DNA from 2 places in the Burkholderia glumae LMG 2196 genome. Region 1 is predicted to be linked to the other one. Evidence: riboswitches for the same ligand, from Rfam matches in the RefSeq annotation. Region 1 holds a riboswitch; the other holds the start of a gene.
What was found. A riboswitch is a leader RNA that binds a small molecule or an ion and turns the genes downstream of it on or off. The one in region 1 is predicted to bind cobalamin.
Positions count from the first base shown of each region.

Region 2: it holds a riboswitch for cobalamin, as region 1 does, so the genes downstream of both, KS03_RS13890 (TonB-dependent receptor plug domain-containing protein) here and KS03_RS25890 (cobalamin biosynthesis protein) in region 1, are expected to answer to the same signal.

Region 1 covers NZ_CP009435.1:2,975,961-2,991,745, reverse strand. The annotation lists gene KS03_RS25920 (MFS family transporter) at 1-503, shown strand, start outside; gene KS03_RS25915 (YoaK family protein) at 693-1,484, opposite strand; gene KS03_RS25910 (M23 family metallopeptidase) at 1,637-2,974, opposite strand; gene KS03_RS25905 (helix-turn-helix domain-containing protein) at 3,487-3,855, shown strand; gene KS03_RS25900 (cobyrinic acid a,c-diamide synthase CobB) at 3,908-5,224, opposite strand; gene cobO (cob(I)yrinic acid a,c-diamide adenosyltransferase) at 5,239-5,841, opposite strand; gene KS03_RS25890 (cobalamin biosynthesis protein) at 5,885-6,343, opposite strand; cobalamin riboswitch at 6,563-6,812, opposite strand; cobalamin riboswitch at 6,904-7,168, shown strand; gene cobW (cobalamin biosynthesis protein CobW) at 7,338-8,405, shown strand; gene cobN (cobaltochelatase subunit CobN) at 8,422-12,291, shown strand; gene KS03_RS25875 (magnesium chelatase ATPase subunit I) at 12,288-13,385, shown strand; gene KS03_RS25870 (VWA domain-containing protein) at 13,478-14,047, shown strand; gene KS03_RS25865 (IclR family transcriptional regulator) at 14,242-15,009, opposite strand; gene KS03_RS25860 (fumarylacetoacetate hydrolase family protein) at 15,207-15,785, shown strand, end outside.
Region 2 covers NZ_CP009435.1:279,485-295,269, forward strand. The annotation lists gene cobD (threonine-phosphate decarboxylase CobD) at 12-1,100, shown strand; gene KS03_RS13860 (cobalamin-binding protein) at 1,104-2,099, shown strand; gene cobC (alpha-ribazole phosphatase family protein) at 2,307-2,900, opposite strand; gene KS03_RS13870 (adenosylcobinamide-GDP ribazoletransferase) at 2,885-3,652, opposite strand; gene cobT (nicotinate-nucleotide--dimethylbenzimidazole phosphoribosyltransferase) at 3,666-4,721, opposite strand; gene KS03_RS13880 (ABC transporter ATP-binding protein) at 4,798-5,634, opposite strand; gene KS03_RS13885 (FecCD family ABC transporter permease) at 5,631-6,650, opposite strand; gene KS03_RS13890 (TonB-dependent receptor plug domain-containing protein) at 6,714-8,648, opposite strand; cobalamin riboswitch at 8,725-9,006, opposite strand; gene KS03_RS13895 (coiled-coil domain-containing protein) at 9,240-9,590, shown strand; gene KS03_RS13900 (cell division protein ZapA) at 9,587-9,901, shown strand; RNA gene ssrS (6S RNA) at 9,959-10,140, shown strand; gene KS03_RS13905 (EVE domain-containing protein) at 10,252-10,713, shown strand; gene KS03_RS13910 (SIMPL domain-containing protein) at 10,911-11,624, shown strand; gene lgt (prolipoprotein diacylglyceryl transferase) at 11,727-12,617, opposite strand; gene KS03_RS13920 (c-type cytochrome) at 13,320-13,646, shown strand; gene KS03_RS13925 (DUF2486 family protein) at 13,751-15,211, opposite strand; gene KS03_RS13930 (DNA polymerase III subunit chi) at 15,230-15,646, opposite strand; gene KS03_RS13935 (leucyl aminopeptidase) at 15,678-15,785, opposite strand, start outside.

The sequences.
Region 1 (15,785 bases):
TCGTCAACACGGCGGGCATGCCTGCGAAGACGGCCAGCAACGTGATGACGATGGCGCTGCTCGTCTACATGCTGCTGCAGCCGGTGTTCGGCGCGCTGTCGGACCGCATCGGCCGGCGCAGCTCGATGCTGCTGTTCGGCGGCCTCGCGGTGCTCGGCACGGTGCCGCTGATGCATGCGATCGCCGGCACCAGGAGCCCGATGACGGCATTCGTGCTGATCACGGTCGCGCTCGCCGTCGTCAGCTTCTATACCTCGATCAGCGGCCTGATCAAGGCCGAGATGTTTCCGCCCGAAGTCCGCGCGATGGGCGTGGGCCTTTCTTACGCGGTGGCCAATGCGCTGTTCGGCGGCACGGCCGAGTACGTGGCGCTGTGGTTCAAGCAGGCCGGCACCGAGGCGACGTTCTACTGGTACGTGACGGCGCTGTGCGCGATCTCGTTCCTGGTGTCGTGGCGCATGCGCGACCCGGCCAGGGAAGGCTATCTGCGGCACGAGCCGTGAGCGGCGGCGCCGCCGGCGTAACGGCGCGATCGCGATAACGATATCGGAAATGCTTGGTTGTGGTCACGCGGCGGGCCCCTTAATCTGAACCCGTAGTTCGTGTGACACCTCCTTGACTGGGATTCGATGCCCGCCTGACGGCGGGCTTTTTTTCGTCCGTGCCGCGCCGGCGGCGATGGCGCGCCAGGCTCAGGAGCGGTCGAGCCGCGCGCGCAGGTCGTCGGCGAACGGCACGATCGCGAGCGCCATGAGCAGCGCCGCGAGCGGCAGCGTGGCGGCGTACCCGGCATGCTGGAAGCCGAGCGCGCCGGCCAGCCCGCCGCCGATGAACATCGCCAGCATGGCGCCCAGCACGCGCAGCTTCGGCAGGTTCGCGCGCACCGGCGGCAGGGCCGCGAGCGGCGCGGGCGCGCCGCCATCCGGCGCCGGGCCGGCCGGCGCGCGGTTCGGATAGCACAGCTTGCCGAGTTCGATGCCGATGTCGGTCACCATCCCCGTGACGTGCGTGGTGCGGATCTCGGCATTCGAGATCTTGGTGATCATCGCGTTCTGCAGCCCCATGATGAAGCAGAGCAGGATCACCGTGAGCGGCGCGTAGAAGGGGCGGTGATCGGCGAGCTGGCTGCCGAGCACGCCGAAGCCCACCAGCAGCAGCGCCTCGAGCGCGAGCGGCGAGGCGTACTGGCTATGCAGGCCGCGCCGGCGCCCCCAGTTGACGAGCAGCGCGGTGCTGGCCGCACCGCAGACGAACGCGAGCAGCGAGGCCACGCCGGCCAGCGCCAGCGAGAGATCGCCGAGCGCGGTGTCGTCGGCGATCGACGACACGATGCCGCTCATGTGCGAGGTGTACTGATGGACGGCCACAAAGCCGCCGGCATTGGCCGCGCCCGCCACGAACGCGAGCGACAGGCCGAGGCGGCGATTGCCGTCGGCGCTGCGCTCGCGTCCGGCGAGGCTGCGGAAATACTGAGCTGGCGCCATCGAAGCGCTCCCGTCGAGAAATGCTGTGCCGCGCCGCGCGCGGTCCGCGAGGCGCGCCGCTGCCGGCGCGCCTGCCCACGATGATAACGAGACAGCGGCGCGGCGTCATGACGCCTGCCATGGCGCGTGGCGGGCGCGCGTCGCCGCCGCGGTCAGGACGCGGCGGCCCGGGCGGAGGCGGCGGCCTGGCCCGGGGCCGGCAGCAGTGCGCGCAAGGTCGGGTCGAGCGTGCTCAGGCCGGCATCGGCGGGGGCCGTGTCGAGCATCGCGATGCCGGTGGCCGGGGCGGCCGCGGCGGCGAGCTGGGTGCGCATGGCGGTGGCCTCGCGGCGGAACGCGTCGAGCTGCATGGGCGCGAGCGTGTTGCTCGCGTCGGCGAGCGCGACCACCGGATCGACCGGCGTATCGGCCCGGCGCACCTCGAAATGCAGATGCGGGCCGGTGGCGGCGCCCGTCATGCCGACCGCGCCGAGCCGCTGGCCCTGCGCGACGCGCATGCCTTCCTCGAGCCCGGGCGCGAACGCCGACAGATGCGCGTACAGCGTCGAGACCCCACCGGGATGCTCGACCACCACGTAGCGCCCGTAGCCATGCGGATCGATGCCGACGAACGACACCACGCCGTCGGCCGCCGCGTTCACGCGCGTGCCGCGCGGCGCCGCGAAGTCGGTGCCGGTATGCATCAGGCGCAGATGCGAGATCGGGTGGAGGCGCTCGCCGAACGGCGAGCTGATGCGCGTGGCGGCCACCGGCATGATCAGCGCCGCCGCCTCGAGCGGCGTGCCGTCGTATCTGTAGAACGCACCATGGGTTGCGCCCGGCGGGCGGAACCAGAGCGCGCCGAAGTGGCGTCCGGCGCTGCGCAGATCGAGGGCCGTCAGGCGCGGGCCGTCGGGCGTGATCGCGTAGGCGAGCCGGTAGCGGTCGCCGGGCTGCGCGGCGGCATGCGGGTGCGTGTGCGTGGCGACCAGGTCGCCGAGCTGGATCCGCACCTCGGGCGGCACGTCGAGCCGCTGCAGGGTGTCGGCGAACGAGCGCTCGATCGTGCCGGCGCGCACGCCGCCCGCCTGGAGCGGCGCGTCGGCGTGGGGCGGCGGCGCGGCGAGCGAGAACAGGTCGCTCGCGTCGCCGAGCAGGCCCGGCCGCGGGAAGGGGCGCACGAGCGGGCGCGTGGCCAGCCGCCCCAGCGCCGCCTCGTAGGGGCCGAGCTCGGCTTCGAGCTGCTCGGTGACGAAACGCTGCGCGCTCGGGAACGGCGTGGCCGCGAACACACGCAGCGGCGTCTTCGCGGCGCCGCTCAGTGTCGGCGTGGCCGGCGTCGAGGCGGCCGGCGGCGCGGCGGTGAGGGCGAGGGCGGCCAGCGCGGCCAGCGCGCCGATGACGCCGGTGGCCGGAACGAGGCGCGCCAGCGGGTGCGGGGCGGGCCGGCGGGCGTGTCGGCCGCCGGCGCGAACGGGAAGGTCGATGCGGGGGATCAACGGACTGTACATCCTCAAAACGGGTTTGGGGCGACGGCAGCCGGGCCGCGCGACACGACGCGGCCCGGCTGCACCAGCGCTTCGGCGCCACGCGCCGCGGAAGCGGCTGGCTGCGTGGCGTGCTGCGCGTCGGCGCGCGGTCAAGCACGCCGGACGAGGGTCCATCGACGAACGGCGGGACCCTGCGTGGAAAATCGATGCCAGGGAACATGACAGCGCGATGTCGCGTGCGTTCCGACAGATTCGGATTTTTATATGGGGTTCGATGTAAGTTCGCGGCGGCGCGGCGGGGCCGCCATCGTGTCGCCGCCAGCGCGGTTCGAGCGCGGCGCGCAGCGCCCGAGGCCGTGCCTTCCCGCGCGGCGGCCGCGGCCGCCGTGGTCGCGGGCGGGCCGGCGGGCCGATACCCGATGCCGCATTGAGAACCGTCCCGCGCCGGGACTACCATGGCCCGTCCCGCATCCGGGCCGGCATGCGCGGCCATCGCGCCGCGCCGGCCGGCGACGCCACCGTGGAGCGACCCGATGGACCTGACGATACGCCCGATCCGCACCGAGCTCGATTACGAGGCCGCGCTCGCCGAGATGTCGGCGCTGGCCGCGGCCGGCGCCGAGCCGGGCACGCCCGGCGGCGACAAGCTCGAGATCCTGACCTGTCTGGTCGAGCGCTACGAGCACGCCTGCCTGCGCCGGCACGCGCGCGACCCGATCGCCGCGATCCGCTACCGCATGGAGCAGGACGGCCTGTCGGTCGCCGACCTCAAGCCCTACATCGGCAACACCAACCGCGTCTACGAAGTGCTGAACGGCAAGCGCTCGCTGAGCCTGGCGATGATCCGGCGCCTGCACCAGGGGCTCGGGATTCCGGCCGACCTGCTGATCGGCTCGGCCTGAGCCGGCGCATGCCGCATCGGGTCGGCCGCGGCTATCGCTGCCTGGCGAGGGCTCAGCGACGCGGCGAGGCCGCGGGCCATTCGCCGAGCATGAGGCTCGCAAGGCCGCGCGGGTTCGACGGCCAGTACCCATGCAGGTAGCTGGCCACGATCGGCCCGTGCCGGTAAACCGCCTCGCCGGGCGCGCCGTCGTCGGGGCGCGTGGCCACCGCGGCCGGCGCGAGCGGCATCTCCAGCTTCGAATAATGGAAGGTATGGCCGTTGAGCGGCCCGTGCGGCGTGTCGAGCCGTTGCATGCCGAGCGCCGTGAAGCGCCGCTGCATGGTGGCGGCGCCCGGCAGCAGCCCGAGCATCGGCGTGGTCGTGCCGTTGGCGTCGGTCAGCGTCTCGCACAGGTAGAGCAGCCCGCCGCATTCGGCCAGCACGCGCCGGCCGGCCGCCACGTGCGCGGCGATGCCGGCCGCGCTGCGGGCGTTGCCGGCCAGGCGTGCCGCATGCAGTTCGGGATAGCCGCCCGGCAGATAGAGCGCGTCGCAGTCGGGCAGCGGCTCGTCGGCGAGCGGCGAGAAGCGCGTCACGCGCGCGCCGAGCGCTGCCAGCAGCGCGAGGTTGGCCGGATAGATGAACGCGAACGCGGCGTCATGCGCCACCGCCACGCGCAGGCCGTCGAGCCAGCGCGGCAGCGGCGGCGCCGGCTCGGGCGGCGCGAAGCCGACCACCGGCGGCAGCTCGGCGAGGGCGGTGGCCGCGAGCGCGTCGGCCGCGCGCTCCAGCCGCGTGTCGAGATCGGCGATGTCGCCGGCCTGGTGCAGCCCGAGGTGTCGCTCGGGCAGCGCGATGCCGGCATCGGTCGGCAGATGACCGAGCCAGCGGATGTCGTCGGGCAGCGCGGCCCGCAGCAGCGTGGCATGGCGCGCCGAGCCGACCCGGTTGGCGAGCACTCCGTGAAACCTCACCTCGGGGCGAAACCGCGCGAGCCCGAAGGCGAGCGCGGCGAAGGTCTGCGCCATCGAGGTCGCCGACATCACCGCGGCCACCGGCACGCCGAACCGGCAGGCCAGGTCGGCGCTGCTCGGCGTGCCGTCGTAGAGCCCCATCACGCCCTCGATCAGGATCAGGTCGGCTTCGGCCGCCGCGTGCGCGAGCAGCGCGCGGCAGCCGGCCTCGCCGACCATGCCGAGATCGAGCGACTCGACCTCGGCGCCGCTCGCGCGCGCGAGGATCATCGGGTCGAGGAAGTCCGGGCCGGTCTTGAACACGCGCACGCGCCGGCCGAGCCGCCGGTGCAGCCGCGCGAGCCCGGCGGTCACGGAGGTCTTGCCCTGGCCGGACCCGCTCGCGCCGATCAGCAGCGCGGGACAGGCTGGCATGCCGGCCGCCGTCATCAGAACTCCACGCCGCGCTGCGCCTTCACGTGCTGCTCGCGGTACGGGTGCTTGACGAGCCGCATCTCGGTGACGAGATCGGCGGCCTCCACGAGCGCGTCCGGCGCGTGGCGGCCCGTGATCACCACGTGCAGCATCGGCGCGCGCGCGGCCAGCACGGCCAGCACCTCGTCGAGCGGCAGGTACTCGTACTTGAGCACGGTGTTCAGCTCGTCGAGGATCACCATCTGATATTCGCCGCTCTCGATCATGCGGCGCGCCGCGTCCCAGCCCTTGCGCGCGGTGGCGATGTCGGCGTCGCGGTTCTGCGTGTTCCAGGTGTAGCCGTCGCCCATCGTGACGAAATCGCATTGCGCGAAGGTGTCCAGGAGGTCGCGCTCGGCGGTGTGCAGGGCGCCCTTGATGAACTGCACCACGCCGAGCCGCATGCCATGGCCGAGCACGCGCACCGCCATGCCGAAGGCGGCCGTGGTCTTGCCCTTGCCGTTGCCGGTGTTGACGATCAGCAGCCCCTTCTCGACGGTGGCCGCAGCCTGCTTCTTCTCGTGGCCGGCGCGGCGGCGTTCGGTCATGCGCTGATGCGATTCGGGATCGGTTTTCATCGGGTCTCCTGAGTGCGGAAATTGGGGGGAGGGCGCGCGAGGCTCAGAGCGGTCCGGCGATCGCGGCGGTCACGCCGTCGACGACCGTCTTCGTCACCAGCAGCGTGCCGTTGGGCGCGGCCGCGCGCGCGCAGGGCTCGCAGACGCCGTCGATGCCGAAGCGCGCCTGCACCGCCGAAACGGGCGCCCGCTGGTCCGCTGCGCGGCCCATGTCGCCGCCCGCCGCGCGCCTGCCTGCCAGCGCCGCGATCGCCTCGCGCGTGATCGCCACGAGCGGCCAGCCATGGCGCGCGCAGCAGGCGACGAGGCCGGGCTCGGCCGCCTTCGCGTCGAGCGTCGCGACGAGCGCGACGGCCTCGCGCCCGAGGCCCGGGTGGCGTGCCAGCGCGGCCTCGATGGCGGCCTCGATCGCCTCGGCCGAGCGGCCGGCGCGGCAGCCGATGCCGACCGCGACGCGCCATGGCGCGGCGCGCGAGGCCGTGGCATCGGCGGCATCGGGCACCCCGGCGCACGGCGCGCAGGGGCGCGCCGGCAGGGGCGGCGTGGGCAGCAGGGCGTCGCACACGCGCGCCGTGGCCGCCGGCGTCGCGGCGGATGGCAGCGCGTGGCTCGGCGCCAAACGCGAGGCTGAGCGGGTCATGCGAAAGCGGGATCGAGCCGGTTGATCGGAACAGCGCGCTGGCGCGGCGCGCGTACCTCGCGAGCGCCGTGTCGGGCGGGTGAACCCGCCATTGCGTCGGCCGGTATCCGGGCTGACCGCCGATCGAAACGAACGGATCGAGGCCTTCCCGCCGCGTGCGGCAGTGGCGTTCGTCGATCCGCGCGGCCCGCTGGGAGCGGACCGCCGGCGGCGTACCGTTGCGAGGACAGCACAGGCCAGGCGAGGTGCCGCTTGCGCACGCCGCTTCCTGTTTCCCGTTCAACCGCCGCCGCGAACGCGGCAGCGGGCACCAGACGCGCGCATACGATAGCACAGCGGCGCCGGGCGGGCCGCCAGCCGGCGGGGCGGGGCCGCCCGCGCCGGCCCGGCCCGCGCGCCTTGACGCGTTCCGGCGCGGCGCCTACACTCGCAGCCGTTTTGGTGCTCGCGTGCGGATTCCTGCGCACGCAGTTGAACGGGAAACAGGGCATCGGGCCGCGCCGCGGCCGCGATCAACCTGTGCTGCCCCCGCAACGGTAAGCGACTGCATCGCAAAGAGGCGATGCGAGGCCCGCTTCACCGCGCGTGCGCGTCACGCGCGGCCAGGCCACTGGATGCCGCCGGCGTCCGGGAAGGCGAAGCGGCGCGGTCGCCAGCCCGGATACCGGCCAGAACGGCGGAACCGCCGCGCTCGCGGCGCGCCTGGCCCGGCGCGCGCTGGCGCGGGAGGCTCCGCAAGGGACGCGCCGCGGGAGGCGGCGCGCTGTCCCGGGCCGCCGGCGTGGCGGCCCGTTTGCGATCGCTCCTGCCACGCGCCGATGGCATCATCCACCGACTCACCGACGGAATCCTTCCCATGCAAATGCGCAAAATTCCCGTGACCGTCGTCACGGGCTTCCTCGGCAGCGGCAAGACCACGCTGCTGCGTCACATTCTCGAGAACGCGTCGGGCCGCCGGATCGCGGTGATCGTCAACGAATTCGGCGAACTCGGCATCGACGGCGAGATCCTGAAGGGATGCGGCATCGGCTGCGAAGAGGGCGCGGAAGCGGCCGGCCAGCTCTACGAGCTCGCCAACGGCTGCCTGTGCTGCACGGTGCAGGAGGAGTTCTATCCGGTGATGGAGGCGCTGGTCGAGCGCCGCGCCGAGATCGATCACGTGCTGATCGAGACCTCGGGCCTCGCGCTGCCCAAGCCGCTCGTGCAGGCGTTCAACTGGCCGTCGATCAAGAACAGTTTTACCTGCGACGCGGTGCTGACCGTGGTGGACGGCCCGGCCACCGCGGCCGGCCAGTTCGCCGACAACCCCGACGCCGTGGACGAGCAGCGCCGCGCCGATCCGAACCTCGATCACGAATCGCCGCTGCACGAGCTGTTCGCCGACCAGCTCTCGTCGGCCGACCTGGTGATCGTCAACAAGACCGACCTGCTCGACGAGGCGCAATTCGCCTCGGTCGAGGCCACGATCCGCGAGGAAATCCCGGCCCACGTGAAGATCGTGCGGGCGCAGCGCGGCGAGCTCGACCTGGCCACGCTGATCGGCCTGAACGCGGCCTCGGAGGACAGCATCCACCTGCGCCACGATCATCACGGCTCGGCCGACGACGCCGATCACCACCACGACGAGTTCGACTCGGTGGTGGTGCAGGCGCGCGTGAGCTCGCGCGAGGCGACCGTCGCCGCGCTGCGCGCGCTGGTGGACGGCCACACGATCTACCGCGTGAAGGGCTTCGCGGTGCTGCCCGGCACGCCGATGCGGCTGGTGATCCAGGGCGTGGGCGGACGCTTCGACAGCTACTTCGACCGCCGGCTGCGGGACGGCGAGGACGAGGTCAGCCGCTTCGTGCTGATCGGCGAGGATCTCGACGCGGCCGCGCTGCAGCGCGCCTTCACGGCCGCGCTCGGCGCCGCCCAGCCGGCCTGACGCGCCGCGCGCCGCCATGCATCTGCTGCGCACCACCCCGGGCGGCTTCGTCGACGACACGCAGGGCGTGATCCGGATCGACCAGCGCCCCGCCGAGATCGTGATCCTCAGTTCGGCGGACACCACGCTGGCGCTGCTCGCGAGCGTCGTGCCGCGGCTCGGCGAGGGCTTCCCGAGCGTGCGGCTCGCCAACCTGACGTTCCTGCGGCAGCCCGCGTCGGTCGATTTCTACGTCGAGGACGTGCTGCAGCATGCACGCGTGGTGGTGATCGACCATCTGGGCGGCGAGGCCTACTGGCCCTACGGGATCGAGCAGGCCGTGGCGCTCGCCGAACGGCGCGGCCAGCGGCTGGCGATGTTCTCGGGCGACCTGCAGGAAGATCCGAACCTGATCGCGCGGAGCACCGTCGAGCCGGCGCGGTGCCGGCAATGGTGGCGCTATCTGCGCGAGGGCGGCGCCCATAACGCGCAGGCGCTGTTGCGCAGCATCGCCTTCCATGCACTCGGCGTGGGCGAGGAGCCGGCGCCGCCGCGGCCGCTGCCGGCCGCCGCGCTCTATCACCCGGCCCACGAGCCGGCCACGCTCGACCACTGGCGCGCGCGCTGGACGCCGGGCGCGCCGGTGGTGGCCATCCTGTTCTACAAGGCGCACTGGCAGGCCGCCAACACGGCCGTGTTCGACGCGCTGATCGACGCGCTCGAGCGCGAGGGGCTCAACCCGCTGCCGATCGCCGTGACCTCGCTGAAGGACGCCGCGAGCCGCGAGGTGATCGACCGGCTGGTGGCCTCCGAGCGCGTGGCGCTGGTGCTCAACACCACCGCGTTCGCGGCCGGCGCGATCGACGCGCCCGCCGCCGAGGAACTGGCGGGCGACGCGCCGGTGCTGCAGGTGATCCTGTCGGGCGGCAACCGCGAGACCTGGCTGGCCGACCCGCAGGGGCTGCAGGCACGCGACATCGCGATGCACGTGGCGCTGCCCGAGGTGGACGGGCGCATCGTCACGCGTGCGATCAGCTTCAAGGGGCTCGCCTATCGTTGCCCGCATACCGAGGTGGACGTGGTGCGCTACCAGCCCGACGCCGAGCGCGTGGCCTTCGTGGCCGAGCTGAGCCGGCGCTGGTGCCGGCTGCGCACCGCGCCGAACGCCGACAAGCGGCTCGCGCTGGTGCTGGCCAACTACCCGACCAGCGAAGGGCGGATCGGCAACGGCGTCGGGCTCGATACGCCGGCCTCGGCGCTCGGCATCCTGGCCGCGCTCGGCGAGGCCGGCTACACGCTGGCCGGGCCGCTGCCGGCCTCGGGCGACGCGCTGCTCGCGCGGCTCACCGGCGGCGTGACCAACGACGCGGCGCAAAGCGCGCTCCGGCCCGCGTTCCAGAGCCTCGCGATGGACGCCTACCGCCGGCACTACGCACGCCTGCCCGCGGCCGCGCGCGAGGCGATCGAGGCGCGCTGGGGCATGCCCGAGCAGGAGCCGGCGCTGCGCCACGGACGCTTTCCGATCGCGGGCTGGCGCGCCGGGCACGTGTTCGTCGGAATCCAGCCGGCGCGCACGCGCGACGCGAACGACTACGCAAGCTACCACGACGCCGAGATCGTGCCGCCGCACGCCTACCTGGCCTTCTATTTCTGGCTGCGCGACGTGTTCGCGATCGACGCGATCGTCCACGTCGGCAAGCACGGCAACCTCGAATGGCTGCCCGGCAAGAGCGTCGCGCTGTCCGACGCGTGCTGGCCCGACCTCGTGCTCGGGCCGCTGCCGCACCTCTATCCGTTCATCGTCAACGATCCCGGCGAGGGCAGCCAGGCCAAGCGCCGCGCGCAGGCGGTGATCGTCGACCACCTGATGCCGCCCCTCACGCGCGCCGAGAACTACGGGCCGCTGCAGGATCTCGAGCGGCAGGTGGACGAGTACTACGAGGCGCTGATGGTGGACGCGCGGCGCGCGAAGCTGCTGCGCCGGACCATCCTCGACACCATCGTCGAGCACCGCCTGCACGAGGAGTTGAGCGTGGCCGCGCCCGCCGGGCAGGGCGACGAGGACGCGCTGCTCACGCGCGTCGATGCCTGGCTCTGCGAGCTGAAGGAGGCGCAGATCCGCGACGGACTGCATACCTTCGGCCGCTCGCCCGCAGGGCGCCAGCGCCGCGACACCTTGCTCGCGCTGGCGCGCTTTCCGGTCGGCGACGGGCTCGGCGCCAACGCGGGGCTGATCGCGGCGCTCGCGCGCGACCTCGCGCTCGGCGCCGAGTTCGATCCGCTCGCGGCCGACTGGGCCGCGCCGTGGCGTGGGCCGCGGCCCGCCGAACTGGTGGCCGTCGATCCGACGCCGTGGCGCCATGCCGGCGACACGCGCGAGCGGCTGGAGCTGCTCGCGCAGCGGCTGGTGGCGTCGCTGAGCGGCGAGGGCGGCGAGGGCGGCGCACCCCACGGCGCCGAGGCCGCGGCCATCGAATCGGCCGATGCGCTTGCCGCCGCGCCCGCACCGCACGCGCATCCCGAGCGCTGGCCGGCCACGCGGGCCGTGCTCGAGCGCGTGGCGCGCGATCTCGCGCCGCGCCTGGACGCATGCGGCGCCGACGAGCTACGCCATCTGCTGCGCGGGCTCGACGGCCGCTTCGTGCCGCCGGGGCCGAGCGGCTCGCCCTCGCGCGGGCGCCCCGACGTGCTGCCCACCGGCCGCAACTTCTATTCGGTCGACACGCGCGCGGTGCCGACCCAGGCGGCCTGGTCGCTCGGCATGAAGTCCGCGCATCAGCTGGTGGAGCGCCACTTGCAGGAGCATGGCGACTATCCGCGCGCCGTGGGCCTGTCGGTATGGGGCACCGCCACCATGCGCACCGGCGGCGACGACATCGCGCAGGCCTTCGCGCTGATCGGCGTGCGGCCGAAATGGGCGCACGGCAGCCACCGCGTGACCGACTTCGAGATCGTGCCGATCGAGATCTTCGACCGGCCGCGCATCGACGTGACGCTGCGCGTGTCGGGCTTCTTCCGCGACGCGTTCGCGAACCTGATGCACCTGTTCGACGCGGCCGTGCAGGCGGTGGCCGAACTCGACGAGCCGGCTCATCTGAACCCGATCCGCGCGCGCGTGCAGCGCGACGCGGCGGCGCTCGTCGAACGCGGCGTGGCGGCCGACGAGGCGCGGCGGCGCGCCGGCTGGCGCGTGTTCGGGGCGCGGCCGGGCAGCTACGGCGCGGGCCTGCAGGAACGGATCGACGGCGGCGGCTGGCAGACCGACGCCGATCTCGCCGATGCCTATCAGGCCTGGGGCGGCTACGCCTACGCGCAGAACAGCGCCGGCGAGGCGGCCCACGACGCGTTCGGCGCGCGGCTCGCGACGATCGACGCGGTGGTGCAGAACCAGGACAACCGCGAGCACGACCTGCTCGACTCGAACGACTACTACCAGTTCCAGGGCGGCATGGCGGCCGCGGTCCGGCATCGCTCGGGGCGCCAGCCGGCGCTCTACCACGGCGACCACAGCCGGCCCGACACGCCGCGCATCAACACGCTGACCGAGGAGATCGCGCGCGTGATCCGCTCGCGCGTGGTCAACCCGAAATGGATCGACGGCGTCAAGCGGCACGGCTACAAGGGGGCGGCCGAGATGGCCGCCACCGTCGACTACCTGTACGGCTATGACGCCACCGCGCGCGTGGTGGCCGATCACCAGTACGCGCTCGTCACCGACGCCTACGTCAACGACGCCGCCACGCGGGTCTTCCTCGAACGGCACAACCCGCACGCGCTGCACGGCATCTGCGAGCGGCTGCTGGAGGCGATCCAGCGCGGGCTCTGGCAGGAGCCGGGCGCCTATCGCGACCAGCTCGAACAACAGCTGCTCGCCGTCGAGCAGCATCTCGAAGGAAGCCGGCGATGAACCCACACGATGCCTCGGGCGCGCTGCCGCCCTTTCCGTTTTCCGCGCTGGTCGGGCAGGCCGCGCTGCAGCGCGCGCTGCTGCTGCTGGCCGTCGATCCGGCCATCGGCGGGGTGCTGGTGAGCGGGCCGCGCGGCACCGCCAAATCGACGGCCGCGCGCGCGCTGGCCGAACTGCTGCCCGAGGGCCGCTTCGTCACGCTGCCGCTCGGCGCGGCCGACGAGCACGTCACCGGATCGCTCGATCTGGCCGGCGCGCTAGGCGAGGGGGCGGTGCGCTTCTCGCCGGGGCTGCTGGCGCGCGCGCATCTGGGCGTGCTCTACGTGGACGAGGTGAACCTGCTGCCCGACGGCCTCGTCGACGTGCTGCTCGACGCCGCCGCGAGCGGCGTCAACACCGTCGAGCGCGATGCGATCTCGCATTCGCACGCGGCGCGCTTCGCGCTGGTCGGCACGATGAATCCGGAGGAGGGCGAGCTGCGCCCGCAGCTGCTCGACCGCTTCGGGCTGATGGTCGAACTCGCGAACCCGCGCGATGCCGACGAGCGGCAGCGGATCGTCAAGGCGCGGCTCGCGTTCGATCTCGATCCGCACGCGTTCCGCGCCGCGCACGACCAGGCGCAGGCCGCGCTGGTCGAACGGATTCGCCGCGCGCGCGCGGCGCTCGCCGCGGTGCGCATCGACGACGCCGTCCACGCATGCGTGGCGGCGTGCTGCATGGCGGCCGGCGTGGACGGGCTGCGCGCCGACCTGGTGATGCTGCGCGCCGCACGGGCGCTCGCGGCGCTCGACGGCGAGGCGGCGGTGCGCGACGCGCACGTCGAGCGGATCGCCGACGACGTGCTGCGGCACCGCCGCACCGTGCCGCCGGCGGCGCCCGCGCCGTCGCGGCCGCCGGACGCGCCGCGCCAGGAGCGCCGCGCGGACGGCACGGCCGGCGCGGCGTCTGCCGGTGCGTCGTCCGATGCGCCGGCGGGTCCGCCGCCCGCGGCCGACCCGGCGCGCGACGAGGCCGACTGGGGCTACCTGCCGCCCGAGCCGGCCGGCCTGGTTGCCGTCAAGGGCGTGATCCCGCTGCCGTCAAAAAAACGCTGAGCCATCGAACGGATGCCCTCGCCGCCGCCGGCAGCGGGGTTCGATGGCAGCCCGGCAAGCTTCCCGACCGGCGCGGCCGCCCCGGCACCCGCATCGCCTGGGCCGCGACGCTGGCCGCCGCGCGCGGCGCCGCGCTCGCGCCGGCGCATCTGCGCTTCCGGCCGCGCGCCGGCGCGCCGCGCGCGTTCCATTGCTTCGTGCTCGACTGCTCGGCGTCGATGCTCGACGGCGGCCGGCTCGCGCGCGCGAAGGGGCTGCTGGTGGGCCTGTTCGACGCGGCCGCGCGCGAGCGCGCCGAGGTGGCGCTGATCTGCTTCGGCGCGGGCCGTGCCGAGCGGCGCTTCGGGCCGGCCGTGCCGCGCTGGTGGAACGAGCGCTGGCTCGAGCCGGTGATGGGGGGCGGCGGCACGCCGCTCACGCTCGGCATCGACGCGGCGCGCGCGCTGCTCGCGCAACGGGCCCGGCGCCGGCCCGGCGCGCCGCGCTCGCTCTGGCTGCTGACCGACGGGCGCAGCGACGAGATGCCGGCGCGGCCCGCGCAGGCCGACGAGATCCACGTGATCGATTTCGACGATGCCGCCGTGCGGCTCGGCCGCGCCGAACGGCTGGCGCGTGCCTGGGCGGCGCGCTGGTGCCTGCCGACGGCGCTGATCCGCGCTTGAGGCGGGCGCGTCGGCCCGGTAGGCCGAGGCATTGACCGCAACTAACGGTTAGGCCATCGCACGCCTTGGCCACACTTCCACGCGATCGCTTCCGGCCTGCTCATGATTCCGGCTTGCAGGCGGTGGGCGGCGCTGCTGCCCGGCGGCGGCAAGCCCGTGCTCCCGCCTGGGCTTCCTGCCTCGCGGCGCGGCGCTCACAGCCCGCGCGCCACGCGCTGCGCGAGCGTGGTCAGATCGACGAGCAGCCGCGTCTCGCGCTTCGCGTCGAGCCGGTCCACCGGCACGCTGGTGCTCACGGCGATCCGCTTGCCCACCGAGGACACGCCCACCATCACCGCCAGGCACGCGAGCCCGGTGCAGGCTTCCTCGCGCTCGATCGCGTAGCCGCTCGCGCGCACGCCGGCCAGCGCCTCGATCAGCTCGGCGCGGCGCGTCACCGAGCGCTCGGTCAGCGCAGGCAGCCGCGCCGGCAGCAGCATCTGCACGGTTTCGTCGGCCAGGCTCGCGAGCAGCGCCTTGCCGAGCGCCGAGCAATGCGCGGGCAGCCGCGAGCCGATGTCGGAGACGAGCCGCACCGCGCGCGACGGGTCCTCGCGTGCGAGGTAGACCACCTCGGCGCGGTCGAGCACCGCCATCTGCACGGCCTCGTTGTGCTTCGCCACGAACCAGGCCGCCTCGCGGCGGAACGCGTCGAGCGTGAAGTCGGCGAGCAGATAGGTGCTGCCGATCTCGAACAGCGCGACGCCGATCGCATAGCCGTCGCCGATCTTCTCGATCCACTGCCGGCGTTCCAGCGCGTCGAGCGTCAGGTAGAGCGTGCTGCGCGGCATGCCGGTGAGCGCCAGCAGGTCGCGCGCCGAGGTCGGGCGGCGGGTGGACTTCAAGGCCTCGAGGATGTCGTGGACGCGGCCGATCGCGGGCACGTCATGGACTTTGTCGGGCTGGGCGGCTTGATCGGGCATCGGGACGGCTCGTGGAAGGAACGGGGCAGGCCGACGGCGGCGGGACAACGAGTCAGCACGAACTGTCGGCACGAACCGGCAGGACGGCGGCACGACGCGCCGGCCTGTCCAGCTGGCTGGATTATACGTTCGCAGGTTGGACAGGCCGGGCGCTTGGCCCTAGCATCGGCCGCACCCCGATCAAGGAGACAGGATTCATGACATCCCAGGCAGACAAGTTCACGATCGACGATTGCCTTCCCGCCGACCTCGGCCGCGCGCTGCTGGTCGGCCGCGTCTGGCGCAAGACGGCGAGCTTCGAGGGACCGTGCGTGGTGGCCGTGCGCGACGGCGAGGTGTTCGACATCACGGCCAGCGCGCCAACCACGGCCGACCTGTTCGACCTGCCCGATGCGGTCGAGGTGGCGCGCCGCGCCGAGGGCGAGCCGCTCGGCAGCGCGCGCGAGATACTCGCCGCGCAGCTCGGCGGCGGCCAACCCGCGATCCGGCTGCTCGCGCCGTGCGACGTGCAGGCCATCAAGGCCTGCGGCGTGACCTTCGCGGTGAGCCTGATCGAGCGCGTGATCGAGGAGCAGGCGGGCGGCGACGCGAGCCGTGCCGACGAGGTGCGCGCCACCATCGCGCGCGCGATCGGCACCGATCTTTCGCGCGTCGTGCCCGGCTCCGAGGCGGCGCTGCGGCTCAAGCGGGAGTTGCAGGATCGCGGAGTGTGGTCGCAGTACCTGGAGGTCGGGATCGGTCCCGATGCCGAGGTGTTCACGAAATCGCAGCCGATG
Region 2 (15,785 bases), 960 kb from region 1:
CGCCTCAGCTCATGACCGACTCCGTCTTCACGCCGCCCGCGATCACGCACGGCGGCAATCCGCACGACGCGGCGCGCCGCTACGGCATTCCGGCCGCGCAATGGCTCGATCTCTCGACCGGCATCAACCCGCTCGGCTATCCGGTGCCGCCGGTGCCGGCCGACGCGTGGCGCCGGCTGCCCGGCGACGATGCCCCGCTCGCCGCGCTGGCCGCCAGCCATTACGGCGCGCCCGACCCCGCGCACGTGCTGCCGGTGGCCGGCAGCCAGGCGGCGATCCGCGCGCTGCCGGGGCTGCTCGCCCACGGCACGGCCGGCGTGGCGCCGCTCGCCTACAGCGAATACGCGCCGGCCTTCGCGCGGCACGGCCATGCCATCGCGCCCATCGACGTCGGCGCGACGCGGCTGCCCGCCGCACTGCGCCACGTGATCGTCGGCAACCCCAACAATCCGACCGCCGAGCGGGTCGATCGCGCGCGGCTGCTGGACTGGCATGCGCAACTCGCCGCGCGCGGCGGCACGCTGATCGTCGACGAGGCGTTCGCCGACGCCGGCGAGGCGGACGCGACGCTCGCCGCCGAGGTCGCCCGCCCGGGCCTCGTCGTGCTGCGCTCGGTCGGCAAGTTCTTCGGGCTGGCGGGCGTGCGCGCCGGCTTCGTGCTGGCCGCGCCGGCCCTGCTCGCGCGGCTGCGCGCCGAACTCGGCGCGTGGACCGTCAGCGGCCCCGCGCGGCATGCCGTGCACGCCGCGCTGGCCGATGCGCACTGGCAGCGCGCCACGCGCGCCCGGCTCGCCCGCGACGGCGCCCGGCTCGCCGCACTGCTCGGCGCGCTGGGGATGAGGGTGCGCGCCACGCCGCTGTTCTGCTGGACCGACGACGCGCGCGCCGCTGCGCTGCACGACTCGCTCGCGCGGCAGGGTATCTGGACCCGCTTCTTCGCGCATGCGCCGAGCGTGCGGATCGGCCTGCCCGGCACGAACGCCGAATGGCAGCGGCTCGCGGACGCGCTCGCCGGCTTCGCGGCCGAATCGGCCGCATCGGCACACCCGGCCGAGCGGCTCGACTCGTCCGCGCCGGCCGGCGGCCGGACGGCGCGCTGAACGATGCGCGCGCCATCCGATCCGGCGGTGCCGCCGCGGTGCGCGGCGCGGTGCGCGCGCAGCCTCGCGCTGGGCCTCGCGCTGGGCCTCGCGCTGGGCCTCGCGCTGGGCCTCGCGCTGGGCCTCGCGCTGGGCCTCGGCGGTGCGGCGCCGGCGGCCGCGGCGGCCGTCTCCGTGACCGACGATGCGGGTCGCGCCGTCACGCTCGCCGCGCCGGCGCGGCGCGTGATCAGCCTCGCCCCGCACGCGACCGAGCTGCTCTACGCGGCGGGCGGCGCCGCCGCGATGGTGGGCGCGGTCGCCTACAGCGACTATCCGGCGGCCGCACGCGCGCTGCCGCGCGTTGGCGACAACCGCTCGCTCGATCTCGAACGCATCGCGGCGCTGAAGCCCGACCTGATCGTGGTCTGGCGCCACGGCGGCGCCGAGCGCCAGACCGCGCAGCTGCAGGCGCTAGGCATCCCCGTCTACGTCAGCGAGCCGCAGCGGCTCGACGACGTGGCGGTATCGCTCGACCGGCTGGGCCGGCTGCTCGGCACGCGCGAGGTGGCCGACGCGGCGGCCGACGCGTACCGGCGGCGCATCGCGGCGCTGCGCGCACGCTACGCCGCGCGGCCGCCCGTGGCGGTGTTTCTGCAGATCTGGGACCGGCCGCTGATGACGCTGAACGGCAGCCAGACCGTCAGCGACGTGCTGCGCCTCTGCGGCGGGCGCAACGTTTTCGCGGCGCTGAAGCCGGTGGCGCCGACCGTCAACGACGAGGCGGTGCTGGCGGCCGATCCCGAGGCGATCATCGCGACCGCGCAGGGCGCCACCGCCGGCGACGCGGCGCTGCCGAGCCTCGCGCGCTGGCAGCGCTGGCCGCTGCTGACGGCGGTTGCGCGCGGCAATCTGTTCGCGATCGACGGGGATCTGCTGACGCGGCCCACGCCGCGCCTCGCGCTCGGCGCGGAGCAGGTCTGCCGCGATTTGGAGACGGCGCGCTCGCGGCGCCCCTGAGGCGCGCCCCGGGCGCGGCGGCACGCGGACGGCCCGCCCGTGCGCCACCGACGGGACGGGCATCGGCGCCGCCGCAGGGGGCGTCACGCCGCGCGCGACGGGCGCCGCCATCCGCCGCGCGATTGCGGCCATCGTCGAGCGCAGCCGGCCAGCCGCCCGCCACCGCGGTTCGGCGGCCCCGCTCGAACCGCCGGAGCCGTCGCCGTCTCAGCCCGCCGGCTCGTCCCAGCGCCGCAGGTGCCAGCCCCGCGCGTCGCGCGCGAAGCCGACCCGCCCTCCGTAGGCGATCGGGCGCGCCAGCAGGCTGGCGAGCGGCACGCCCAGCCAATGCGAGGCGAGCGCGCGAATCACGCCGGCATGCGTGATGGCGATCACGGGCGGCGCGCCGGCCCGGCGCTCGAGCGAAGCGGCGGCCGGTACCACGCGCGCGACGAACTGCGCCGCGCCCTCGCCGCCATGCTCGCGCGCGCCCATCAGATCGGCCTGCCAGCGGTCGAGCGCGGCCGGCCCGATCTCGTCCCAGGTGCGCATTTCCCAGCCGCCGAAATCGATCTCGCGCAGCCGCGGCTCGCTGCACACCGTCACCTGCAGCAATGCGCCGAGCGCCTCGGCCACCGCCGCGCAGCGCCGCAGCGGGCTCGTGACGATCCGGTCCGGCAGCGCGAGGCCATCGGCGCGCAGGCGTCCCGCCAGTTCGGCCGCCGCCGCCGCCGCGTCGCCCGCGAGCGGCAGATCGGTCGCGCCGTAGCAGACGCCCCCGGCAACGGCCGGCGCCGGATGCCGGATCAGGACGACGTCCATCCGAGCACCGTCAGGTAGATCGCGAGCTCGCACAGCTGCTGCGCGAAGCCGAGGCAGTCGCCCGTGTATCCGCCGAGCCGGCGCCGCAGATAACGCGCGATGCCGGCCCGCGCCGCCAGCAGCGCGGCCAGCGCGGCGAGCCCCAGGCGCCAGTCCGGCCAGCCCGGGCAGAGCAGCCACGGCAGCCCGCACAGCGCCGCGAACGCGAACGCGCGCGCCGACATGCGCCGCGCGACCGGCCTGGCCTTGCCCTCCTCGCGCACGTAGTCGAGCGTGACGAGCAGGCTCACCGCGCCGACCCGGCTCGCCGCATGCGCGGCCAGCAGGGTCCAGGCCGCGCGCGCGGGCGGCAGCGCCGCGAGCGCCTGCCACTTCAGCGCCAGCGAGACGGCGAGCGCGGCCGCGCCGAACGTGCCGATCCGCGAGTCGCGCATGATCCGCAGCACCTCGTCGCGCGCGTAGCCGCCGCCGAAGCCGTCGCAGCTATCGGCCAGGCCGTCCTCGTGGAACGCGCCGGTCGCGACCAGCGTGGCGGCCATCGACAGCAGCACCGCCACGCCGGCCGGCCAGATCCGCGCCGCGCCCAGGTAGACGGCCGCCGCGAGCGCGCCGACGCCGACGCCGACCAGCGGGAAGTAGCGCGCCGCTTGATCGAGGTCGCCCGCCGCGTAGCCGATCCGCCGCGGGATCGGCACGCGCGTGAAATAGCCGAGCGCGACGAAGAAATAGCGCAATTCGGCGGACCAGCGCATCGCGTGCCCCCGCCTACGCGTCGCCGCGGTTCGCGACGCCGGCGGCCTCGAAGCTGGCCATCTCGTTGACGAACGCGGCCGCCGCGCGCAGCAGCGGCAGCGCGAGCGCGGCGCCCGTGCCCTCGCCGAGCCGCAGGTCCAGCGCGAGCAGCGGCGCGGCGCCGAGGTGGTCGAGCATGCGGCGGTGGCCGGCCTCGTCCGAGACGTGCGAGAACACGCAGTAGTCGCGCACGGCCGGCGCGAGCGCCACGGCGGCCAGCAGCGCCGCGCTGGCGATGAAGCCGTCCACCACGATCGCCATGCGCAGCCGCGCGGCCGCGAGAAACGCGCCCGTCATCATCGCGATTTCGAAGCCGCCGAACGCGGCCAGCACCGCCAGCGGCGCCTGCGCGTCGGCGTGCCGCGCGAGCGCCGCCTCCAGCACCGCGCGCTTGTGCGCCAGCCCGCGATCGTCGAGGCCGGTGCCGCGCCCCACGCACTCGGCAAGCGGCAGGCCCGTGAAGCGGCTCATCAGGCAGGCCGCCGACGAGGTGTTGGCGATACCCATCTCGCCGCAGCCCAGCACGTTGGTCCCGAGCGCCGCATGGTGCGCCACGCGCGCCGCGCCGGCCGCGAGCGCCGCATGCAACTGCGCGTCGCTCATCGCGCGTTCGCGCGCGAAGTTGCGCGTGCCGGGAGCGACCGGCACCGACACCAGCGCGGGCGACGCCGGTAGCGGCGTGGCCACGCCCGCGTCGACGATCTCCAGCTCGCAGCCGGCCACCTTCGAAAACGCGTTGATCGCCGCGCCGCCGGCCAGGAAGTTCGCCACCATCTGCGCGGTCACCGCCTGCGGATAGGGGCTCACGCCCTCGGCGGCGATGCCGTGGTCGGCCGCGAACACGATCGTCACGGGCCGCTCGACGCGCGGCGCGGTGCTGCGCTGGATGCGGCCCAGCTGCAGCGCCAGCGCCTCGAGCCGGCCCAGGCTGCCGGGCGGCTTGGTCTTGGTATCGATCAGGCGCTGCAGCGTCGCCGTGAGCGTGTCGTCGAGCGCGTCGACGGCCGGGACCAGGTAGGTATCGTTCATGCCGGATTCGTTTCGAATAGCGGCCCGCGCGTGGATCGCGCCGGCCTCGGTAAGTGGGTCGGTGGCGTGGCCGCCGTCATGGCGCCGTGCGCCCCCGCTGCGGCTGCGCCGGCCAGGCCGGCACCAGCGCCTCGTGGCCGTCGCGCTCGATCAGCACCAGCGGGTAGCCGAACGCGGCGCTCGCGGCCTCGGCCGTCAGCACCTCGCGCGCGGGGCCGGCCAGCGCGCCGCCGCGGCCGTCGAGCAGCAGCGCGTGGGTCGCGAAACGGCGCGCGAGGTTCAGATCGTGGCACGAGAAAATCACGCTGCGCGGCGCACCGTCCTGCAACCAGCGCGCGAGCGCGTCGAGGCAATCGGCCTGATGGTGCAGGTCCAGGTGCGCGAGCGGCTCGTCGAGCAGCAGCAGCGGCGCGCCCTGGCACAGCACGCCGGCCAGCGCGACGCGCTGGCGCTCGCCGCCCGACAGCGTCAGCACGTTGCGCGGCGCGAGCGCCGCCAGATCGAGCCTGGCCAGCGCCTCGCGCGCGGCGGCGCGATCGGCCTCGCGCTCCCAGCCCCAGCCGCCCAGATGCGGAAAGCGATGCGCCAGCACCGTGTCGAACACGCTCGCGGCGAACGCGTCGTGGCGCGTCTGCGCCATCAGCGCGCGGCGCCGCGCGAGCGACTCGGGCCGCCATGCGGCGAGCGGTCTGCCGTCGGCTTCGACGTGTCCCGCGGCCGGCTCGGCGAGCCCCGCCAGCACCGAGATCAGGGTGGTCTTGCCGGCACCGTTCGGGCCGGCGATGCACCACAGTTCGCCGGCGCCGAACGCGAGCGACAGGGCCTCGACGAGCGTGCGCGAGCCGGCCGCGAGCCGCAGCCCGCAGGCGCGCCAGCCGCCGGCGCCAGCGGCGCGGTTCGCCCCGCCGCTCATGGCGCGGGCCGGCGCAGCAGCATCCACAGGAACACCGGTACGCCGAGCAGCGCCGTCATCGCACCGACCGGCAACTGCGCCGGCGCGATCACGGTGCGCCCCACCAGATCGGCGCCCATCACGACGGCGCCGCCCGCCAGCAGCGAGGCGGGCAGCAGCATGCGCTGGTCGTTGCCGAACGCGAGCCGCAAGGCATGCGGCACGACCAGGCCGACGAAGCCGATGGTGCCGGCCGTGGTGAGCGCGGCGGCGGCGGCCAGCGAGGCGATCAGCACGATCCGCAGCCGCAGCCGCGCGACCGGCACGCCGAGCGCGGCCGCCGCGGTATCGCCGCGCAGCAGCACGTTCAGTTGTGGCGCGACCGGCAGCGCGGCCGCCGCGGCGCAGGCCAGCGCACCGAGCGCGAACCACGGCGGCGCCGCGCTGCCGAGGTCGCCCGCGAGCCAGAACAGGATGCCGCGCAGGCGATCGTCGGGCGCGATCGACAGCATCAGCGTGACGAGCGCGCCCCAGCCGGCCGCGATCACCACGCCGGTCAGCAGCAGCCTGGGCGACGCATCGCGCGCGTCCCCCGGGCCGGCGCGCCACGCGCCGCGCACCAGCGGCCGATAGGTCAGGCCCAGCACCAGCGCGGTCGACAGCAGCGCGCCGACGAACGAGGCCGCGTCGACGAGCCACCAGGCGGCGCCCGCGATCATCGCCGCCAGCGCGAAGCCGGCCGCGCCGCCCGACACGCCGAGCACGTAGGGCTCGGCGAGCGGATTGCGCAGCAGCACCTGCAGCAGCGCCCCGGCCAGCGCCAGCAGCGCGCCGCAGCCGAAGCCGGCCAGTGCGCGCGGCAGGCGCAGCGTGGTGACGATCTCGCCCGCGAGCGCATCGCGGCCCGGCGCGAACAGCGCGCACAGCGCCTGCCACGGCGTGATCGGCACGCTGCCGAGCGCGAGCGACGCGACCAGCACGAGCCCGGCCGCGACCGCGAGCGCGGCCCAGATCGCCGCGGCCCGGCCGGGCGTCATCGCGGCGCCGCGCAACCGCGCCCCCCGCATGCGGCGCGCGGCGCGCGCGGCATGATCGACGCCCTACGGCTGCCGCCAGCCGATCGTGACGTAGGCGCCGCGGCGCGGCGTGTTGTACCCATACGCAAGCTGATAGTCCTTGTCGAGCAGGTTGTCGAGGTGCGCGCTCACGTACCACGATTTCGTGATGTCGTAGCGCGCCGTCAGGTTCACGATGCCGTAGCCGCCGAGCGGCTCGCCGCTGTCGTCGCGCGCGCCGCTCACGAGCCATTCGCCGCCCACGCGCCAGCCGCCGAACGCGCGGTTTGCCGAGAACGACGCGAAGTGCCGCGCGCGGCGCACCAGATCCTGGTTCGCGCTCTCGTCGACAGGGTTCTGCAGGGTCGCCGCCACGCGCAGGTCGGTCTTGCCGAGCTGCCCCTGCCACGCGCCCTCGATGCCCTGCACCTTGGCGCGCCCGACGTTCTGCGCGGTGTAGACGAAGCCGGTGGCGTCCGGCACGTACTGGATCAGGTTGGTGTAGCGCGTCTGGAACAGGCTCAGGCGCATCACGCCGAGCGCGTCCGAGGCGTACTGCAGCGCCGCCTCCACCGAATGGCTGCGCTCCGGCTGGATCGCGGGGTTGCTCGCGCCCGGGAAGTACAGGTCGTTGAAGGTCGGCGCGCGAAACGCGTCCGACACGCTCGCCGTGACTTTCCAGTGCTCGCCCAGGTCCAGGCCGTAGCCGAGATAGTAGCTGTTCGCGCCGCCGAAATCCGAATACCCGTCGCGCCGGACGTTGGCCTGGAACCGGTTGTTGCCGAAGCGGCCCGTGTAGCCGAGCCAGCCAGAGTTCACATGGCGCCGCGGCGCCGCGTACTCGTTCGAATCGAGTGCCTGGTCGAGCCGCTCGTAGCCGGCCTGGACGGTCTGGCCGCGCGCGAGCCGGAAATCGTTTTGCCAGGTGTACTGGCGGTTGTCGGTATCGAAGTGGTCGGTATAGGCGCCGTTGAGCCAGGACTGGCTGCGGTCGTTGCCGGTCGAGACGCGCAGATGCGTGGTCCAGCCGTCGGCCAGCCTGCCGTCGGCGAACACCGATAGCTGCTGCACGCGGCTGTAGAGCGTGTTGAGGTCGGTGGGCAGGCCGAACGCATTGTCGTAGCTGTTCGCGCCGTTCGACTGGAAGTAGGTGAGCCCGGCGCTCCAGCCGTTCGCGAAGCGGTGCTTGAGCGCGGCCGAGACACTCTCGCCGAGGTTGCCGTTCGCATTCGGATTGGCGCGCGGCTGCTGCGCGGGGTTCAGCGCGGAAAAGCCGTCGGTCTTCTCGCGCGAGAGCGCGAGCGAAAAGGTGCTGCGGCCGTCGCCATCGAGCCGGCCCGACACGCCCGCGTCCTGCGACTGCGTGTGGTAGCTGCCATAGCCGGCCGAGAACCAGAAGCGCGGCGGATGATTGCCGCCGTCGCGCGTAAACACCTGCACCACGCCGCCGATCGCACCCGAGCCGTACAGCGACGAGACGTTGCCGTTGACCACCTCGACGTGATCGATCTGCGCGAGCGGCAGCTGGCTGAGCTGCGCGGCGCCGAGGCTGGCGGAATCGACGCGCACGCCGTCGATCAGCACCAGCGACTGGGTGGACTGCGCGCCGCGCAAAAACAGCGTGGCGGTGGAACCGGGGCCGCCGTTGCGCACGATCTGCGCGCCGGGCGCGAGCGCGAGCAGCCCGGGCAGATCGGTGGCGCTGCCGTGGTCGATGTCCTCGCGCGTAAACAGCGTGGTCTGCGGCAGCGCGTCGGCGAGCGTCTGCGGGCTGCGGCTCGCGGTCACGACGACGGAATCGAGGACGGCCGGCTCGACGGCGCCGGCCGCGGCCGTGGCGGCGGGCGCCCGGCTCGCCCCGGCAGCCGGCGCGGAAGTGGAGACAGACGGGGGCGGCGCGGATGCGGCGGACTGCGCCCGGGCGAAGCCGGGCAGGCCGCATAGCGCGGCGAGCGTGGCGCGAACCAAAGCGGTGCGCATCGGAAAACATCCTGTCGACAAGCGCGGCCCCCGCTTCCCCGCAGGTTCCGCCTCACGGAAGCGGCGCACGCGGGCGACACGCTTCCCCACTCCGGCCGGTATCCGGGCTGGCGACCACCGGCCCCGCCTTCCCGCGCGCGAGCGCAGTGGCCCCGGCCATCCGTGCGCGGTCGCGCGAGCGCGAGGGAAGGCCGATCCAAAGGGGTGGTTCGCGTCGTGATCGATGCGCGATCGACGCGGTCGCTTACCGTTGCGGGGGCAGCGCAGGTTGGCTCGTCCGGATCGGCGGCTTCCTGCTTCCCGTTTAACTGCGTGCGACAAGGTCTCGCACGCATGCACCGAAGCGGCGCCAGTGTAGGAGCGGGTCTAGCGAGCGTCAAGCAAAGCGCGCCGCGCGCTGGCGGCCGCCATGCAGCGCGGCGCGGCCCCTCTGCGGCGGCATGGCGGACCGCGCGCAGGCGCGTGCGCGGCATCCGGCATTTGCCGCGCATTTCGCGGCAAGAAGCGGGGGTGTTACGTCTGGATACGTTACAAAAGTCGGAACACCGGCGTTTCCGCGCTAAAATGCCCGGTCTTTAGAGGACGCAGCAGATGCTCAACGAACTCGAAACCCTATCCCAGAACATTGGCCGCCTGATCGCGCTGAACCAACGCCATCATACGGAACGCATCGCACTCGAGGAGCAAGTCGCGCAGCTGCGCGCGCAGGCCGAAGCCTTGCGCGTCGAACTCGACCAACTGCGCGAGGAGCGCAACGCGCTGGTGGCCGAACGCGACACGCTGTCCGCGAAGATCGACGACGCCCAGGTGAAACTGAATGCGATCCTCGAAAAACTCCCGCGTACGAAGCAGGCGGCCGACGGCGAGAGCCAGCTCGACCTGCTCGACGCCCCGGCCGAAGCGGCGGGCAGCGGTGCGTCCAGCCACGGAGAACATGCATGACCACCAAGCAGATCGAAGTCTCGATTCTCGGCCAGGCGTATCGCCTCGCGTGCTCGCCGGAAACCGAAGCGGCGCTGCTCGAAGCGGTGGCACGCGTGGACGCCGAGATGTCGAAGATCCGTACCAATAGTTCGGTGCGCGGCACCGACCGGATCGCGGTGATGGCCGCGCTGTCGCTGGCCTCGGAGTTGCTTCGCCTGCAACAGAGCGTTCGCCACGGCGAAGCATTTCCCGCCGAGGAAATCCGGCGTACAATGCGCCACATGAACGAACAGCTCGGCGCGGTCCTGGCCCAGCACGAAGCGCGGTAAGCGACGCGCTCACGGCGGCGGTTCGGTCGGAAAGATTTGGTTGGAACGATTTGCTCAGCTTCCCTGCCTGGTTCGCCAAGGTCATATATTCCTTGAACCAATGCCATGTGCACGGTTGCGGAAATTTGTAGCACGGGCGCGCGCGTCACTCTGTCTGATGTACCCGAAGTGCTGCTAACTGCGACCAATTCTGAACCTCAGGTTCAGGATGCCGGCCTAGCGGCCAAGGCGGGGACCTATTCGACGGCATCGGACCTTGTCCGATGCCGTTTTTCATTGGCACCGCCGCCTGGCCGCGGTGCGCGGCGCACGGCCTGCCGCCCCCCTGTTCCCTGTCGCGCGGAGCATCCATGCAATTCTGGCTGATGAAATCCGAACCGGACGAGGCGAGCATCGACGATCTCGCCGCCGCGCCGCAACGCACGCTGCCATGGACCGGCGTGCGCAACTATCAGGCACGCAACTTCATGCGCGACACGATGCGTGTCGGCGACGGCGTGCTGTTCTACCACTCCAGCTGTCCGGAGCCGGGCATCGCCGGGCTGGCCGAAGTCGCGTCCACACCGTATCCCGACCCCACCCAGTTCGACGCGGACAGCCCGTACTACGACCCGAAATCGAAACAGGACGCGCCGCGCTGGGTGCTGGTGGACGTGCGCTTCGTGAAGAAGACCGCGCTGGTGCCGCTCGCCGCGCTGCGCGAGCACGACGCGCTTGCCGAGATGCGCGTGCTCGCCAAGGGCAACCGGCTCTCGATCACGCCGGTCACGCGCGCCGAATGGCGCTTCATCACCGAGCGGCTGATGAAGTGAGACCCGCGCCGCCGCGCCGCTCGCCGGGCCGGCCCGGATCGGCCCGCTGGCGGGCGCCGCGCCGGAACTCGGCGCATCTTTCGTCGGCCTAATGATCGCGCAAACGGCGCAGACGCAGGTTCGCGCCCGTTTGCCTCGACACGACGCACGGCACCGCGAACGCTCGCGGCTACCGCGCACCAACCGGAGCTCACACGATGAAAAAATCCGCTGCCGCACTCGCGCTCGCCATCTCCACCCTCGCCCTCGGTGCGGCCCCGGCCGCCCGCGCGCAGGTCACGCCGCCGCCCGCCGGCGTGCTGTCGCTGTCGGCCCAGGCCAGCACCGACGTGCCGCAGGACGTCGTCGACATCACGCTGTTCTACGAGCAGGAGGCGAAGGACCCGGGCAGCCTGACGGCCGAGCTGAACCGCCGCGCCGATGCGGCGCTCGCGCGTGCGCGCGGCGTGTCGGGCGTGAGCGCCCACACGGGCGGCTTCTCGGTGTACCCGAGCACCGACCGCGACGGCAAAATCTCGGCCTGGCGCGGCCGCACCGAGATCGTGCTCGAATCGCGCGACTTCGCGGCCGCCTCGAAGCTGGCCGGCGACCTGTCGAACTCGCTGCAGGTCGGCAACGTCGCGTTCTCGCTGTCGCCCGAGGCGCAGCGTGCGGCCGAGCAGAAGCTGACCTCGCAGGCGATCGAGTCGTTCCGCGACCGCGCGGCCGAGGCCGCCAAGGCGTTCGGCTACAGCGGCTTCGCGATCCGCGAGGTGAACGTGGGCGGCGGCCGCAGCGTGCAGCCGTATTCGCGCATGATGGCGATGGACGCGGCGCCGATGATGGCCGCCAAGGCCGCCGCGCCGATCGCGGTCGAGGGCGGCAAGGCCACCGTCACCGTCACCGTCAACGGTTCGGTGCAGATGAAGTAAGCGGGCCGCCGGCAGGCGGGACCGCCGCGCCGTCGCGCCCGGCTTCACGAACGCGGCGCGCCGGCACCGACAGCCCGGCGGGCCTGCCCCGCCGGGCTGTTTTCATGCCGCAGCCGGCTCGCGCTTGCGGCGATAGGCCCACAGCATCAGCAGCACGCCGGCCACCACCATCGGCAGCGACAGCCACTGCCCCATCGACAGCCCGAGCGCGAGCAGACCGAGGAAATCGTCGGGTTCGCGCGCGAACTCGACGGTGAAGCGCGCGAGCCCGTAGCCGATCAGGAACAGCGCCGACACCGCGCCGGTGGGTCGCGCCTTGCGCGAGAAGAAGAACAGCACGAGGAACAGCGTGATCCCCTCGAGCGCGATCTCGTAGAGTTGCGACGGGTGGCGCGGCAGCATCTGGTACTGCATGAACACCTCGTTCAGATGCCATTTCGCAGCGATATCCGGGTGTGCCGCGAGCCAGATCGCGTCGTCGCGCGCGGCGCCCGGAAACAGCATCGCCCATGGCGCATCGGGGCTCGTCACGCGGCCCCACAGCTCGCCGTTGATGAAATTGCCGAAGCGCCCGGCCGCGAGCCCGGTCGGCACCATCGGCGCGACGAAGTCGGTCACCTGCAGCCAGGAGCGCTTGCGCTGCCACGCGAACAGCATCATCGCGGCCAGCACGCCGAGGAAGCCGCCGTGGAACGACATCCCGCCCTCCCAGACGCGGAAGATGTCGAGCGGATGCGCGAAGTAATAACTCGCCTTGTAGAACAGCACGTAGCCGAGCCGGCCGCCCAGCACCACGCCTAGCACGCCGTAGAACATCATGTCGTCGATGTCCTTGGCGGTCCAGCCTTGCGCCGCGACGTGCGGCAGCTTGAGCCGCACCCGGCCGACGACGATCGCCGCGATGAAGCCGACGAGATACATGAGCCCGTACCAGCGCACGGCGAGCGGTCCAAGATGAATCGCGACGGGATCGAAATTGGGGTGAATGATCATGAGTCGGTGTGGAAGGTTGCTGAATCGGTGCGGCGTTCATGCGCCGCGCCCGCCCTTTGAAGGTGTTTCGCCGCGCGCGTTCGGCACGCGACGCGGATCCGGCCGCCGCCGCGCCCCGCACGATCTCGATGAAATCCGCGGATACCGGGCTCGCCTCGCGCGTGCGCCGGCCGAGGCTCATCTCGACGATCGGCACGCCGCCCGCCAGCGGCCGGCGGCGATGACGGCACGCGTGCGGCGCCCACGGCCCGCCGCCCGCGCGAGGCTGTGATCGTGCGGCGCCGGACGCCGCCCGGCCAATACGCGGCGCCAGGCCAATATGCGGCGCCAGGCCGAGCGCGCCGTTGCGGCCCGTAATGATGTCATAAAAGCCGGACGTCCAACGAAGCGGGCCGATCGCGCGCGTCGGATCGGCCGGCTCGGCGAACCGCACCGACGCCGACCGCCTGTCGACCGACACCGAGGGCACGAAGCCTTCGCCCGCCTCACGCAAGACGATCGCCGGGCGCATCGAGCACGGCAGGCAGGGCCTGCGGCTGGACCGCGCGAGGCGAGCGGGCGGTTGCCGCCATCCCATGCCGCACGGCATGACGACGGCGCCCGCGCGCGGCCCCGGCCGGCGACGCGCAGCGGTGCGGGCGGCCTTTGCTTCTATAATGCGCGGACAGCCAGACCGGCCGCCGAGCCGGTGGAGACCCCTGTATGAGAATGAAGCTTCTGCGAGCGACCGCTGCCGCGCTGCTGATCGCGGCTATGCCCGCGCATGCCCAGCAGCCCGCGAGCGGCCCGCTACTCGCGCAACGCAAGAATTGCATGGCCTGCCATGCCATCGCGGCCCCGCTGATGGGGCCGCCGTTCCACGCCATCGCCGACCGCTACCTCGCGCGCGCCGATGCGGCCGACTATCTCGCGCAATCGATCGTGAAGGGCAGCGTCGGCGTCTGGGGACCGGTGCCGATGCCGGCCAACACGCAGTTGACCACTGACGAGGCATACCTGCTCGCCCGCTGGATCATGACGCTGAAGTAGGCGCTCGCCCCCGCACCGGCGCCGCCGCTGGCGGGGCAGGTGCGGCATCGGCCATGATCCGCCGAGTGCGCGGGCCTCGCCGCCCGCGCCTCGATCACATGGCTTCACGCCGGCGGCGGCGGGTGATCCGCGAGCGCCTCGCCGACCGCCTCGCTCACCCACTGCTCGATTTCAGGCGCGAGCGCCAGCAGCACCTGCTGCGAGACTTCTTCCGCGAGCGCCGCCGCGTGCTGCTGGACCAGCTCGCGACAGCGTGCGTCGATCAGCGCGCGACCTTCGCCTGCCAGATAGCCGGCAACGCGGCCGTGCAGCCGCTCGGCGAGGCGCCGCGCATCGACGGCGGGCGCCACCGGCGCGGGCGCCGCCGCGACCGGCAAGGGCTCGGGTGCGCCGTGCTGCAACTCGGCGGGCGGCGGCGCCTCCTGATCGGCGAAACGCGCCGGCATCGGCTCGTCGGCGCCGAACGGCGTCAGTTCGGCGAATGCGGCGGGCGGCATCGCCTCGATCGCGTGCAGCGCCGACTCGGTGCGGGCCACGACGTCGCTGTCGGCCGGCGCGTCGACGGCGGCGGCGATGCCGGAAGCGTCGCGACCGCCGGCAGCGACCGGCCCGGCGTCGCGCTGCTCGGCAGCCTGTTCCGGATCGGCCAGCGCGTAGGCGAGCGAGCCATCGTCCGGGGCGTCATGCTCGTCGTCGCCAACCAGTGGCGCGGCGCCCGCCTCATGCGGCGCGGCGGCCGGCGGCGATGTCACGGATGCCACGCCGGGCTGCGGTGCAGCAAGCGGCTCCGGCATTGCCGCGAATTCCGGCGCCACGGCAGGCTCGGGCGCGACGAACGCTGCCTCCGCGTCACTGAGCCCGCTATGAGCGGGCGGCGTCAATGGCGCGCGCGCCTCCTCGGGCGCGGCAACCGGCTCGGGCGCAGCGGTAGATGCCTGCGGCGTCGCCGGCTCGGGCGCGAAAGGCGCGTCGGGCACGTCGGACGCCGGGGCCGCCTCGGCCGATTGCGGCCGCGCCGCCGTGTCAGGCGAGGCGAACCGCGCCCCCGATGCATTCAGTTCCGGATCGGCAGCCGGCTCCGGTTGCGGCGCGCCGGCCAGTTCGTGCGGCACCGCCGGCTCCGGCGCAACGAACGGCGCGGGAACGTCGGGAACGTCGGGAACGTCGGGGGCGGCCGCGCCGGCCGCTGGCGCGGGTGCATGCGGCTCGGCCGGCGCGGCGGGCACCTCGCCAGCCTCGCCAAGCGCGCCGTCCGCAGCGGGCGGCCGCGCTTGCCGCAGCCGCGTCTCGTCCGGCCCGGGCGCCAGCCTCGCTACCGGCAGCGCATCGGCGCCGGCCGCGCCGGCCGGCGCGTCATAGGCCGTCGACAGCGGCGCGTGGGTCTCGGCGGGCGGCAGCCCGGAGCCGGCCGTTTCGGGGGCGGCTTGCGGCTGCAGGACGGGAAGGCCGTCGGCACGCGGCGCGGGCGTCGGAGTCGGGGTCGCGGAGCTGGCCGGCACGGACTTGCCGGGCACCAGCACATCGGTCAGAACAGGAATGTCGAACTCGCGGTTGGTGTCGGGCATGTTGCCTCCGGGCGCGGGTCAGCCGCCCTGCTTGTAGTTGTTCAGCGCATAGCCGCGATCGCGATAGAAACGATAGCGATCGCGGCCGGCCGCCAGTTCCTCGGGCGCGTTGCCGACCACCTCGAGCAGCCGCGCGAACCGCGCGAACTGCGCGGGCACCTCGGCGCCGAGATTGAGCACCACGCCGTCGTGCGGCGCGCGGGAAAGATCGGTGGTCAGCACGATCGGCGTCTGGCCGGCGAGCGGGCTGTCGATCGAGCAGTGCGGAATGAAATCGAGCGGCGAGAAGGTCCAGAGCCGCTCGTCCAGCGCGCGCAGCCGCGCCGGCTCCGCGCAGACGACGACGGATTGCCCCGCCAGATACGCCTTGCGCAGCAGCCGGCACGCATACGCCAGCGAATCGCCGACGTTCGAGTGGAAATCGATCCGCGTCATCACGCGCACCGCTGCGTCGTCGCCGCGCCGCTCACGCGCCGGCGCGGTCGATCAGGAACTGCGTCAGGAGCGGCACCGGCCGGCCGGTGGCCCCCTTCGCCGCGCCGCTCTTCCAGGCGGTGCCGGCGATGTCGAGGTG